Regions from separate parts of the Paraburkholderia gardini genome, predicted to be linked through region 3. Evidence: predicted binding sites of a transcription regulator. Region 3 holds the regulator's gene; each other region holds the start of a gene.
The links. Region 3 encodes HrcA, which represses chaperone genes, less so after heat shock. Its sites were predicted from a motif close to TTAGCACTCNNNNNNNNNGAGTGCTAA; they were not measured.

Region 1 (4,197 bases), on a different contig from region 3:
CGGGCGACTATAGTCGAGCAGCCGGTCGTAATTGCCCGGCGGCCGTCCGACGAACATGTTCTCCAGCATCTGCTCGATCGGCGCGGGCGAACGCGCGTAACCGATGAAGTAGGTGCCGAACTCGCCCGCGCCGGGACGCCCGAACGGCATGTTGTCCCGCAGGATTTTCACATCCTCGCCGTTCTCTTCGAGCGTTGTCAGCGAGCTGTGCGATGACGACGGTTTGACCGCTGCGTCGAGTTCGATGTCGGACAACTTCGTGCGACCGATAATGCGCTCCTGCGTCTCGACGGAAAGCGCATTCCAGCCAGTCATGTCGTGAAGATACTTCTGCACGAGGACATAGCTGCCGCCCACGAAGTCCGGATCCTCGTCACCGATGAGAGTGAAATCGGCGGCCTCGCGATCCGTCGGATTTTCGGTGCCGTCGACGAAGCCCACCATGCTGCGTAAATCGAAGTAGCGGAAACCATGCACTTCATCCACCACCGAGACCGCGTCGCGCAGCCGCCCTGTCAGCTGCGTGGCGAGCTCGAAACAGAGATCCATCTGGTCTGCGCGGATGTGCAGCAGGATATCCCCGGGCGTGCCCACGGCGTGGCGTTCGCCTTCGCCGAATTCGCGAAACGGATGCAGCCCAGCGGGACGCGGAGTGCCGAACAGCGTGTCCCACGCGTCGGAGCCGAAGCCGCACACGCACGACAGGTTGCCTGCGGGGACGCGCTTGCCGACCGAGCGCACGAGGGCGGCGATATCCGCGCACCACGCGCGCACCGTGCCGGCTGCTTCATCGCCGCCCACAAGGGTCGCGACGATGAAGATCGCGCTACGCGTGACGACGTTATTGCAAACGGCTTGCGATTCTGGCGTGTCTTTGGGCATGGGACTGGATGTTGATAAACCGTTATGGATTCCGGCAACAGCCGAACGAATGTTTCCCGCTTCGCGATGATGAGCCTGAAACGGACACGCGTCGCATTTCCGAAGGACCGAAGCAGGTTTGCTGTTGTGTTCGCAGATGTTATACCGTGAGGCTGTCTTATGGAAACTGCAGAAGGGCTTTGCGACGCGTCCGGATGCGGGACAGGGCCGTCCCCTCTCAATTCACTGTTTATTTCGATACTTCATATCGGGTCCGGCGATTTCTTTTTCTCCTGCGGTATCGTTACCATCGATGCAGGCGGGCCGTTTTCGCTATCAAGGCAGGAGTGCGGTCAAAAATTAATATGGATTCCAAAACGGTATGAACGGATCATCTGATTGCCTTGAATGGACTAAACCTTGATCGATTGGCGCTAACTCCGGGCCGACAGGAGACGCGATGTCTGAAACAAGCCGTGATACCGGAAAGACGTATCGTCAACGCCTGATATGGTTCGTTGCGTTGTGGCTGCTCGGCGTCGCCGGGGCGGCGCTCCTCGCGCTACCGTTCCATCTTCTCGTCGCCGCGGCAATGCACCGGTGACACTGCAGATCGACGCCGCTGGATCGAAGCCAGGCTGCGTGCCGATCATCCCGGGCAGTCGTCTGCGTTGATGTTCTCGCGACCCTTGCAGTTCTCGCGCGTCCGCGCGGAGTGGAAATATCGCCTGCTATCTGCGGACTAAGGGATTTCCCCAGGTCGCGATCACTAAGAAAAATTCAGTGAACCTGAATCGCCAGGCAGTCGGCTACAAATGATCGATATCTCGCGTGACATCGGCGCGCGTCTACAGACAGGCCACTGTTTCAAAAGGGAATTATTCCGATCTACCCAGATTTGCCGCGCCGCGAGATTCAGGTTCGAGACGAACAACACTCCCGCTGAGCAGCCCCTGGCGAAACAATCCCCGCGCCCCTTCTTGAATTTGTCACCGCCCGTCCATATAATTAGCACTCGCTGCACGAGAGTGCTAACAACATTTCCGGTTGGCCCTGCCAGCCGGGTTTTCTCAGCGTTCTTCAGTCTCAATCCAGAGAGGAGTATGTATGAACCTTCGTCCTTTGCATGATCGCGTGATCGTCAAGCGTCTTGACCAGGAAACCAAGACTGCGTCGGGCATCGTGATCCCCGAAGCCGCAGCGGAAAAGCCGGATCAAGGCGAAATCCTCGCAGTCGGCCCGGGCAAGCGTGACGACAAGGGTGCGCAGATCGCACTCGACGTGAAAGTGGGCGATCGCGTCCTGTTCGGCAAGTACGCTGGCCAGACCGTCAAGGTCGATGGCAACGAACTGCTGGTGATGCGTGAAGAAGACATCATGGCCGTGGTGCAGAAGTAAGCGAAAAATCGCTGAAATCCCGGCTATATCCCAGAGAATTCAAGGAGTTTGAAGATGGCAGCTAAAGACGTCGTATTCGGTGATTCCGCCCGTGCCAAGATGGTTGAAGGCGTGAACATCCTCGCGAACGCTGTGAAGGTCACGCTGGGTCCGAAGGGCCGCAACGTGGTCCTGGAACGCAGCTTCGGCGGCCCGACGGTCACGAAGGACGGTGTTTCGGTCGCAAAAGAGATCGAACTGAAAGACAAGCTCCAGAACATGGGCGCACAGATGGTCAAGGAAGTGGCTTCCCGGACCAGCGACAACGCAGGCGACGGCACGACGACGGCAACCGTTCTCGCGCAATCGATCGTTCGCGAAGGCATGAAGTACGTCGCATCGGGCATGAACCCGATGGACCTGAAGCGCGGTATCGACAAGGCTGTGACGGCCGCTATCGAAGAACTGCGCAAGATCAGCAAGCCGTGCACGACGAACAAGGAAATCGCCCAGGTTGGCGCGATCTCCGCGAACAGCGATTCGTCGATCGGTGACCGCATCGCTGAAGCGATGGACAAGGTCGGCAAGGAAGGCGTCATCACCGTCGAAGACGGCAAGTCGCTGCAAGACGAGCTGGACGTTGTCGAAGGCATGCAGTTCGACCGCGGCTACCTGTCGCCGTACTTCATCAACAACCCGGACAAGCAGGTCGCTGTGCTCGAAAACCCGTTCGTGCTGCTGCACGACAAGAAGGTTTCGAACATTCGTGACCTTCTCCCGGTGCTCGAGCAAGTCGCCAAGGCTGGCCGTCCGCTGCTGATCATCGCTGAAGACGTCGAAGGCGAAGCACTGGCAACGCTGGTGGTGAACAACATCCGTGGCATCCTGAAGACCGTTGCTGTGAAGGCTCCGGGCTTCGGCGACCGTCGCAAGGCCATGCTCGAGGACATCGCTATCCTGACGGGTGGCCAGGTCATCGCTGAAGAAACCGGCCTGACGCTCGAAAAGGCAACGCTGGCCGAACTGGGCCAGGCGAAGCGCATCGAAGTGGGCAAGGAAAACACGACGATCATCGACGGCGCTGGCGAAGGTGCAACGATCGAAGCACGCGTGAAGCAAGTGCGTATGCAGATCGAGGAAGCAACGTCGGACTACGACCGTGAAAAGCTGCAGGAACGCGTTGCCAAGCTGGCAGGCGGCGTTGCGGTGATCAAGGTTGGCGCTGCGACCGAAGTCGAAATGAAGGAAAAGAAGGCACGTGTCGAAGACGCACTGCACGCAACGCGCGCGGCTGTGGAAGAAGGCATCGTGGCAGGTGGCGGTGTTGCGCTGATCCGCGCTCGCACGGCTATCGCTGGTCTGAAGGGCGCTAACGCCGATCAGGACGCAGGTATCAAGATCGTGCTGCGCGCGATGGAAGAACCGCTGCGCCAGATCGTCACGAACGGCGGCGAAGAAGCCAGCGTCGTGGTGGCAGCAGTTGCAGCAGGCAAGGGCAACTACGGCTACAACGCAGCAACGGGCGAGTACGTCGACCTGGTCGACGCAGGTGTTGTGGACCCGACGAAGGTGACGCGCACGGCGCTGCAAAACGCAGCTTCGGTCGCCGGTCTCCTGCTGACGACGGACGCAGCTGTCTGCGAACTGCCGAAGGAAGATGCACCGATGGGCGGCGGTATGCCCGGCGGCATGGGCGGCATGGGCATGGACATGTAATTCCGGTTCCCGGGCCTTCGCGGCCCGGTCTGGAACACATGTGGGAAGCGCGTCGAAAGATGCGCGGCCCAAAAAGAAAACCCGCAGAAATGCGGGTTTTTTTCTGCGCGGACGGTTTGTTGTTTCATCAAACCGTCTCGCGCGGGGAAGAGCCGAAAAGCTCAGTGACGCGCTTCGTCCGGCGGCGCGCCCTTACCGCTTGCACGCGGCGTTTCTTCGTCTTCATTGCTGCGTGCCCAGAAG
Region 2 (4,197 bases), on a different contig from region 3:
TGAGCATCAGGCCGTAACCCAGATCGGCCTTGTGCGCTTCGAACGTTGCGTGCGCTTCGTCGGTGTCGTCGCCGCTTTTCAGATGCTGTAGCGCGCCGTATGCGAGCATGCCGCTTCTGATGCGCGTTTCGTTGTGCGCCATCAGGTCTTTCAGGCCCAGCACCGGTTCGTCGAGCGAGCGCGTCGCGATGATGCCAAGCGCATAGGGCACGCGGATTGCGTAATCGGTGCGTTCTCCCTGCTGGTTCGGAATGCCGATGATCGTGAACGGCGCAGGTGCGGGTGCCGTATCCCATTCGGATTCGATGGCGGCGAGCTTGATCTGCTGCACTTCACCCGTGCGATAGCCCGATTCGTCGCCGAGCACGATCACGCAGATCGTGGACGCCAGCCCGAAACCCGCCGCGATCGCGAATGAACGCAGCGCGAATGCGGTGTCACGACGCTTCAGCAGATACCACGACGACACACCGAGTACGAACATCGACGCCGTCACGTAGCCCGCCGACACCGTATGCACGAACTTCACCTGCGCGACCGGATTGAACAGCACATCGAAGATGCTGGACAGCTCCATGCGCATCGTCTGGTAGTTGAAGTGGGCGCCGACGGGATTGTTCATCCAGCCGTTCGCGACCAGAATCCACAGCGCCGACAGGTTCGATCCGAGCGCGACGAGGAACGTGACGACCAGATGCTGCACTCTCGAAAGCCGGGTCCAGCCGAAGAAAAAGAGCCCGACGAACGTCGATTCGAGGAAGAACGCCATCAGACCTTCGACGGCCAGCGGCACCCCGAAAATATCGCCGACGTAATGTGAGTAGTACGACCAGTTCGTGCCGAACTGGAACTCGAGCGTGAGCCCGGTCGTGACGCCCATCGCGAAGTTGATCCCGAAGAGCTTGCCCCAGAACTGGGTCATGTCCTTGTAGATCTGCTTGCCGGTCATGACATAGACCGACTCCATGATGACGAGCAGCCATGACAGGCCGAGCGTCAGGGGCACGAACAGAAAATGGTAGAGCGCCGTGACGGCGAACTGTAAGCGCGAAAGGTCGACGACTTCGCTAGCGTGCATGAGTATCACCTCGAGACGGATGCGGTGCGGGAACGCCGAGTAGCGCCTCTGCGACGACCGCTGGCGGCAGCGACATGTGCTCTGCCTGCGGATGATTGAAGAATGCGTATTTGAGGATCATCAGCAGCGCGAACTTGATCGCGAGCACGATGACGATATCGCGTGCGAAAGTCGGACCGCGCGCCCATGCGGCGCAGCGCGCGCGCAGGCGCAGGCGAGGAGTCCTGTGATTCAGCGTTATGGTCATGATGGGTCGATGACGGCTCCATGGGAGGAGTGCCGGTCGGGCCGCATGGCGCGGCCTGGCAAAATGCATGACGGAATTCCAGGAGCGAGCCCATCGACGCGCGAGTTCCGCGCTGTGGCATACGGTCGCGAAGGCGAACCCGCGAAATCAGTATCGCCGCGCTCTTTATGTTGCGTCAACAAAAAGGGGGCGATTGTCCTGGAAATGAATCGGGAGTCAGGCCGCAGACAAGAAAAAGCCCCGCCATCTTTCGAAGGCAGGGCCGGATACAACAGCGGTGCCGGGCAAGCCGGCTTGTGCGTTACGCGTATTCGCTCAATGCACCACGCATTTTCTTCATCGCGCTGGCCTCGATCTGACGGATACGTTCCGCCGATACACCGAATTCGTCGGCGAGTTCGTGCAGCGTCGAGCCGCCCGAACCGTTGTCGTCGACCTTCAGCCAGCGTGCCTCGATGATGCGGCGGCTGCGGGCGTCGAGCGCGTCGAGCGCGCTGGCGATACCGTCGCTGTGCAGCCTGTCGCGCTGACGTGCGGCGAGCACCGCGGTCGGCTCGTTATGCGAGTCGGCCAGCCACGCGATCGGCGAATACGCCTCTTCACCGTCTTCGACCTGGCCTTCGAGCGCGATATCGCCGCCGGACAGACGCGTTTCCATTTCGGCAACTTCTTCGCGCTTCACGTTCAGCTCGGTCGCGAGTCCTTCGATTTCCTCCGGCGTGAACGCCTGGAAACCCTGCTTGTGGCTGCGCAGGTTGAAGAATAGCTTGCGCTGCGCCTTGGTGGTGGCGACCTTCACCATGCGCCAGTTGCGCAGGATGTATTCGTGGATCTCCGCCTTGATCCAGTGCATGGCGTACGAAACCAGCCGCACGTTCTGCGAAGGATCGAAGCGTTTCACCGCCTTCATCAGGCCGATGTTGCCTTCCTGGATCAGGTCGGCGTGCGGCAGGCCGTAGCCCAGGTAGTTACGCGCGATCGACACGACAAGACGCAGGTGCGACAGCACCAGACGACGGGCGGACTCCAGATTGTCCTGCTCGCGAAATTCGGTGGCGAACTGGCGTTCCTCCGCCGGCGTCAGCATCGGAATCCGGTTCACGGCCTGAATGTAGGCGTCGATATTGCCCAGCTGGCCGGGCAGCAGCGAAGAATGCGCGAGCACCAGAGCGCCTGCCGGAGCGGCCTTAGCCGACGGCGGGCTCAGAGTACTCGGAAGGGTCAGTGCATTGCTCACGTATGAAACTCCTATGGAATCAACCAGATGCTCAGTCAGAAAACGACTCCCGTGGATGTTAGCACTCCAGTAGCAGGAGTGCTAATACTTAGAGGCCGTAGGGACTTGAGAGTTCCGTGTAACCTATTGAAACTTCATGTTCAATAGCATGGTACGCCGTCTGCAGGAATTTTGCTGGGCCCGTACAATTTGCTATTGCGATGCTTTGGTGCGGATAAATGACCTGTTTTCGTCTGATTTCAAGCAATTATTCGTCAAAGCCGGCTTTCTTTTATAAGGTTTCTTTTACTTCACTTCTCTCTAAAATGGCGGAGGCCGCCTCGCGGTGACCATCGAATCTGGGCGAAGGTGTTTGATGAAGAAGAAAAATGCACAGCTCGGCTGGGCGCTTCGGGGCGCCTTCGTACTGGCATTTCTGACCTTTTCAGAGCTGGCTGCCGCGGATCAGTTCGGCATCCAGGTGGCGGGCGGTATGGCCGATCATCACGTCAACAAGCTCGATCTGGGCGTGGTGTGGGACCCGGGATTGACGTGGTGGGAGATCGGCGGCTGGCACTTCGCGCTGATCGGCGAGGCGCACGTCTCGTGGTGGCATAGCAGCGAGGGGGACGTGCACCAGAACACCGGTGAGTTCGGCATTACACCGGTGATCCGGTTTATCAAGGGTGCGGGCTGGTTCCGGCCGTTCGTTGAAGCTGGCATCGGTGTGCGCGTGTTGACCAGCCCGACGATTTCGAATTCGTACACGCTGTCGTCGGGGTTCCAGTTCGCCGATATGGCGGGCGTGGGCGCCCAGTTCGGCGACCGCCAGCAATACGAGGCAGGCTTTCGATTCCAGCATCTGTCCAACGCCAGTATCAAAGAGCCCAATCCTGGTATAAATTTCACCCAGCTATATCTGCAATACAACTTCTGACGGTCGGGGCCGCCGCGCGCGGCGCCTTTCGGTGCAAAGGGGCAGAGCGATGGCGGCAAAAATGATCGAGGCGATTCGCGGGCTGGAGCGAGACCGCTTTCGCGCGATGGTCGACGGCAACGGTGAACTGCTCGACGCGCTCCTGTCGGACAGTGTCGTCTACGTCCATACCAACGGCAAGCGGGAGTCGAAGCAGCAGTTCATCGACGCCATCACGGCGGGCCGTCGCCGCTACCGGCAGATCGAAATCCAGTCGCAGGACATTCTGACCGTGGGTCATGAGACCTGCGTCGTCACGGGCCGCGCGCTGATCGAGATGGAAGCGAACAGCGGCGCGCTGCTTTTCCCGATCGCCTATACCGCAATCCAGACACAGGAAGCCGGGCACTGGCGGCTGATCGCCTGGCAGGCGACGCGTTGCGCAATCGAGTGAAACGGGTCGGTTTCCCATCGCCAGGCAGCCTTGTGAGCCGCCTGGGCGCATGACGCACGGCGTCGCGCCATGTTTCGACGCTTCGCCACCTGATGTACTGCGTTGAATCTGACGGCGGGCCAGCTTTTTTCCCCGCCGTCTTCCCTTATGTCGGCGGTTACGCCGCGACGCGCCGGTCCACCGGCGCCCACACCGCACGATTGACGCCGCTCACCACCGCATCGATGACGGCCGTCGCTTCATCGTCGCTTACGCCGACGCCGTAGCGCACCGTCTGTCCGCCGAC
Region 3 (4,197 bases):
TCTTGCGCCGGTCCTGTTCCGCCAGCCGTTTTTCCCTGCCTTCAGCTGTTTCAGCGTAGAGCGTCTGCGCGACGCTCGCCGGGCCGCGCACGTCGCAGATGCCCAGCACTTCCAGTTGCCACAGAACCTGCTCGATCTGGATCTCGACCGGGTCGCCCACCCGCACGTCCTTCGACGGCTTGACCGTCGCGCCGCCGATCCGCACACGTCCTTTCTCGACCGCGTCCGCCGCGAGCGAACGCGTCTTGAAGAAGCGCGCGGCCCACAGCCATTTGTCGATCCGCAGACGCGCACCGGGCCCGGTATCAATTCTGTAGTTCATTGAAGCTCTTCCAATCCTGATCAATTATTCAGCCTGTTTCCGACCCGTTCCCCGTTCGTTGTCGACCATCACGCCTGGGCCACCGCGGCGCCCTGCGCAGGCGCCGGCTGAATGACCGGCCAGCCTTGCAGATGTTGCGCGACGATCTCGCCCAGCGCCGCGATCCACGGCGAAGAAGCATTGACGCACGGGATACGGTGAAACTCCTTGCCGCCCGCGTGCAGAAATTCGTCGCGCACTTCAAGGCCGACTTCCTCGATCGTCTCCAGACAATCAGCTGTGAAACCGGGGCAAAACACGTCCGCGCGCCGCACGCCTGCCTGCCCAAGCTCCTTCAGCGTGGGCGCGGTATAGGGCTGCAGCCACTCGGCGCGCCCAAAACGCGACTGGAACGTGATGCGGCACTCCACCGGCGACAGGTGCAGCGCGTTCATCAGCAGCGCGCCGGTCTGCTGGCATTGCTCGTGATACGGATCGCCGAGATCGAGCGTGCGTTTCGGCACGCCGTGAAAACTCAACACCAGCTTGTCGCCATTCGCGAAATCCGGCTGGCCGTGCGTCTGCCAGTAGTGCCGCACCTGCGCGGCGAGCGCGGCGATATATGCCGGATGGTCGCAATAGTGACGCACCGTGCGCACTTCCGGCTGGTTGCGCATGCGCCGCAACGCAACGAATGCGTCGTCGAATGCCGTGGCCGTGGTGGACGACGAATACTGCGGATACATCGGCATCAACAGCACCCTCTCGGCGCCCGACAGTTTCAACTGCTTCAGCATCGCGGGAATGCCCGGTGTGCCATAGCGCATCGCGTAATCGACGATCACCTGATAGTCGTTCAGATGCAGCAGATGGCGCAGCGCCTCCACCTGCTTTTCGGTGTGGACACGCAGCGGCGAACCCTCCGGCATCCATACGGCCGCGTACTTCTTTGCCGACGCCCGACCACGAAACGGCAGGATCAACAGACGCAGGATCACCTGCCAGATCGCGGCCGGAATCTCGACCACGCGCGGATCGGACAGGAACTGCGCGAGGTAGCGACGCACGGCACGCGGCGTTGGAGCATCCGGCGTGCCGAGATTGATCAGCAACACCGCGACACGATGTGACGTGGCGGACTGCGAAGGCCGCTCGAGATCGAAACGCATATTCAGTTGGCCCGGTGGCGTGCTGCAGGAAATCGGTTCAGGTGGAGCCCATTATAGCGGCCCGGTTTTCCACCGATAGCTGGCCATCCGGCCAGTTGGCGCGGTGCGCGCGGTCGCGCATCATGTGTCTCATGCGATGCGCGACGTGCGGTGCACGCGGGGTGTTACTGCTGGCTGAGGCTCATCGAAAGCAGCCGTGCGGTGATGTCGACGATCGGAATGACACGGTTGTAGGCCATGCGCGTCGGCCCGATCACACCGAGCGTGCCGACGATCTTTCCATTCACCTCGTACGGCGCGGTCACCACGCTCATTTCCTCGATCGGCACCAGATTCGATTCACCGCCGATGAAAATCTGCACGCCCTGCGCGTGACTCGATACGTCGAGCAATTGAAGGAGGCTGGTCTTCTGGTCAAACACATCGAAAAGCTTGCGCAGCCGCGCCATGTCCGACGAAAGGTCGGCGACTTCGAGCAGGTTGCGCTCGCCCGAAATCAGCACGGTCTCGCCCGTGTCGGTGTCGTCGGTGCTGGCGGTCACGGCCGCGTGCATCAGCGTGGTCATGTCGCCGCGCAACTCGTCGATCTCGTCGCGCAGGCGCCGGCGTACCACGTCGAACGAAAGGCCCGCGAAGTGCGCGTTGATGTAATTGGAGGCTTCCACGAGCTGCGACGGCGAGAAGTCGCGCTGGGTGGCCATGATGCGGTTCTGCACGTCGCCTTCGGGCGTCACGATGATAAGCAGGATGCGCTTGTCGGACAGGCGCATGAATTCGATCTGCTTGAATACGTGGCTGCGCCGCGGCGTCAGCACGACGCCCGCGAACTGCGACAGGCTGGAGAGCACGCTCGCCGCCGCCGCGACGATTTTCTGCGGCTCGCCGCCCTGGAGCGTGGTCTTGACCGTGCGCATGACCGCTTCTTCGTCAGCGGCGGATTCGACGGTCAGCATCGTGTCGACGAAAAGACGATAGCCGCGCGGCGTCGGAATGCGCCCGGCCGAGGTGTGCGGGCTGATCACAAGACCGAGATCCTCGAGGTCCGACATCACGTTGCGGATGGTCGCCGGGCTGAGCTCGAGGCCGGAATAGCGGGAAAGCGTGCGCGAGCCGACCGGCTGACCTTCGGCGATATAGCGCTCGATCAGCGTTTTGAGGAGGGTTTGTGCGCGAGGATCTAGCATGAGGGAAAATTTTAGCTCAACGGCGATACTTCAGGGAGCGATCACAAAACGTTTCGCTACAGTCGCGGGTTCGTCGCGTCTGGCGTCCGGCGGCACGCCGCCGGGCGGCCTGTCGTCAGTGGCGGTTCACCATTCTAGCGACAAACCCACACCGGCCGCGCAGCCGCGCCCGCCAGCGGGCAAAGTAGCGGCAGGCGCCACCACTCACGGCGCGTTGCCAGGTCCGCCGTCCTGCGCGCTGTTGCGACAGCAGGTGAAAGGTTCTTTTCGACACACAGCTATGGTGTAATGCCGGCATGCAAGTTACCAGCCAGTTCAAGACCGTTGCGCTAGTCGGGCGCAGCCACACGCCAGGCATCGGCGAGCCGCTGACGGAGCTCGCGTCGTGCATCGCGCGGCGCGGCTTCGACGTCGTGTTCGAAGCGGACACCGCCCAGGAAATCGGCGTGACCGGCTATCCGGCACTGCGTCCCGACGAGATCGGCGCACGTGCGGACGTCGCGGTGGTGCTGGGTGGTGATGGCACCATGCTCGGCATCGGGCGTCAGCTCGCGCCCTACCGCACGCCGCTGATCGGCATCAACCATGGCCGGCTGGGCTTCATCACGGATATTCCGATTTCGGACATGCGGGAAATCGTCCCCCAGATGCTGGCGGGCAGTTTCGAGCGGGAAGAACGGACGCTGCTCGAAGCCCGCATCATGCGCGACGGCGAGCCGATCTATCACGCGCTGGCTTTCAACGACGTGGTGGTCAACCGGAGCGGCTTCTCGGGGATGGCGGAACTGCGCGTCTCTGTCGACGGGCGTTTCATGTACAACCAGCGCTCGGACGGCCTGATCGTCGCCACGCCGACCGGGTCGACCGCATATGCGCTGTCGTCGGCGGGGCCGATCCTGCATCCGCGGCTACAGGGTCTCGTGCTCGTGCCGATTGCGCCGCACGCGCTGTCGAACCGCCCGATCGTGATTCCGGACGACTCGGCGGTCAGCATCCAGATCATTTCGGGTCGCGACGTCAACGTGAATTTCGACATGCAGTCGTTCACGGCGCTGGAACTGAACGACACGATCGACGTACGCCGCTCGCGCCACACCGTGCCGTTCCTGCATCCGGTCGGCTACAGCTATTACGCGACGCTGCGCAAGAAGCTTCACTGGAACGAGCACCCGTCGCTCGCGGACGATCCGCCGACGTGAACCATCCGCATACCGTTCACCGGTCGACTCGACTCGCGTGAGCGGGCAGCCGACAGATTGACCTGCATGGCCGCGCAACTACGCAACCCGACAACCACACAGGAAGCAAAACGCAAGGACACGCAGTGTCACCCGCGCATCGAATTTGCCGCTAAAACAGCTAACCAGACCAGACTCCATGCTTCGCCATCTCTCGATACGCGACTTCGTGATCGTCGCCGCGCTCGATCTCGAATTCGACAGCGGCTTCACGGTTTTCTCCGGTGAAACGGGCGCGGGCAAGTCGATCCTGATCGACGCGCTCGCGCTGACGCTGGGTGCCCGCGCCGACGCAAACGTCGTGC

Region 1: the regulator HrcA is predicted to act here: its motif matches at 1,870-1,896, upstream of groES (co-chaperone GroES).
Region 2: the regulator HrcA is predicted to act here: its motif matches at 2,621-2,647, upstream of rpoH (RNA polymerase sigma factor RpoH).

The regions. Positions count from the first base shown of each region.
Region 1 covers NZ_CAJQZB010000021.1:66,473-70,669, forward strand. The annotation lists gene LPA37_RS15970 (Dyp-type peroxidase) at 1-882, opposite strand, end outside; gene LPA37_RS15975 (hypothetical protein) at 1,322-1,465, shown strand; gene groES (co-chaperone GroES) at 1,969-2,259, shown strand; gene groL (chaperonin GroEL) at 2,314-3,954, shown strand; gene LPA37_RS15990 (hydroxymethylpyrimidine/phosphomethylpyrimidine kinase) at 4,116-4,197, opposite strand, start outside.
Region 2 covers NZ_CAJQZB010000002.1:132,724-136,920, forward strand. The annotation lists gene LPA37_RS02505 (cytochrome ubiquinol oxidase subunit I) at 1-1,078, opposite strand, end outside; gene cydP (cytochrome oxidase putative small subunit CydP) at 1,068-1,325, opposite strand; gene rpoH (RNA polymerase sigma factor RpoH) at 1,627-2,562, opposite strand; gene LPA37_RS02520 (acyloxyacyl hydrolase) at 2,915-3,478, shown strand; gene LPA37_RS02525 (nuclear transport factor 2 family protein) at 3,528-3,911, shown strand; gene leuA (2-isopropylmalate synthase) at 4,069-4,197, opposite strand, start outside.
Region 3 covers NZ_CAJQZB010000006.1:147,222-151,418, reverse strand. The annotation lists gene LPA37_RS07055 (RNA-binding S4 domain-containing protein) at 1-322, opposite strand, end outside; gene hemH (ferrochelatase) at 391-1,470, opposite strand; gene hrcA (heat-inducible transcriptional repressor HrcA) at 1,635-2,654, opposite strand; gene LPA37_RS07040 (NAD kinase) at 2,951-3,853, shown strand; gene recN (DNA repair protein RecN) at 4,032-4,197, shown strand, end outside.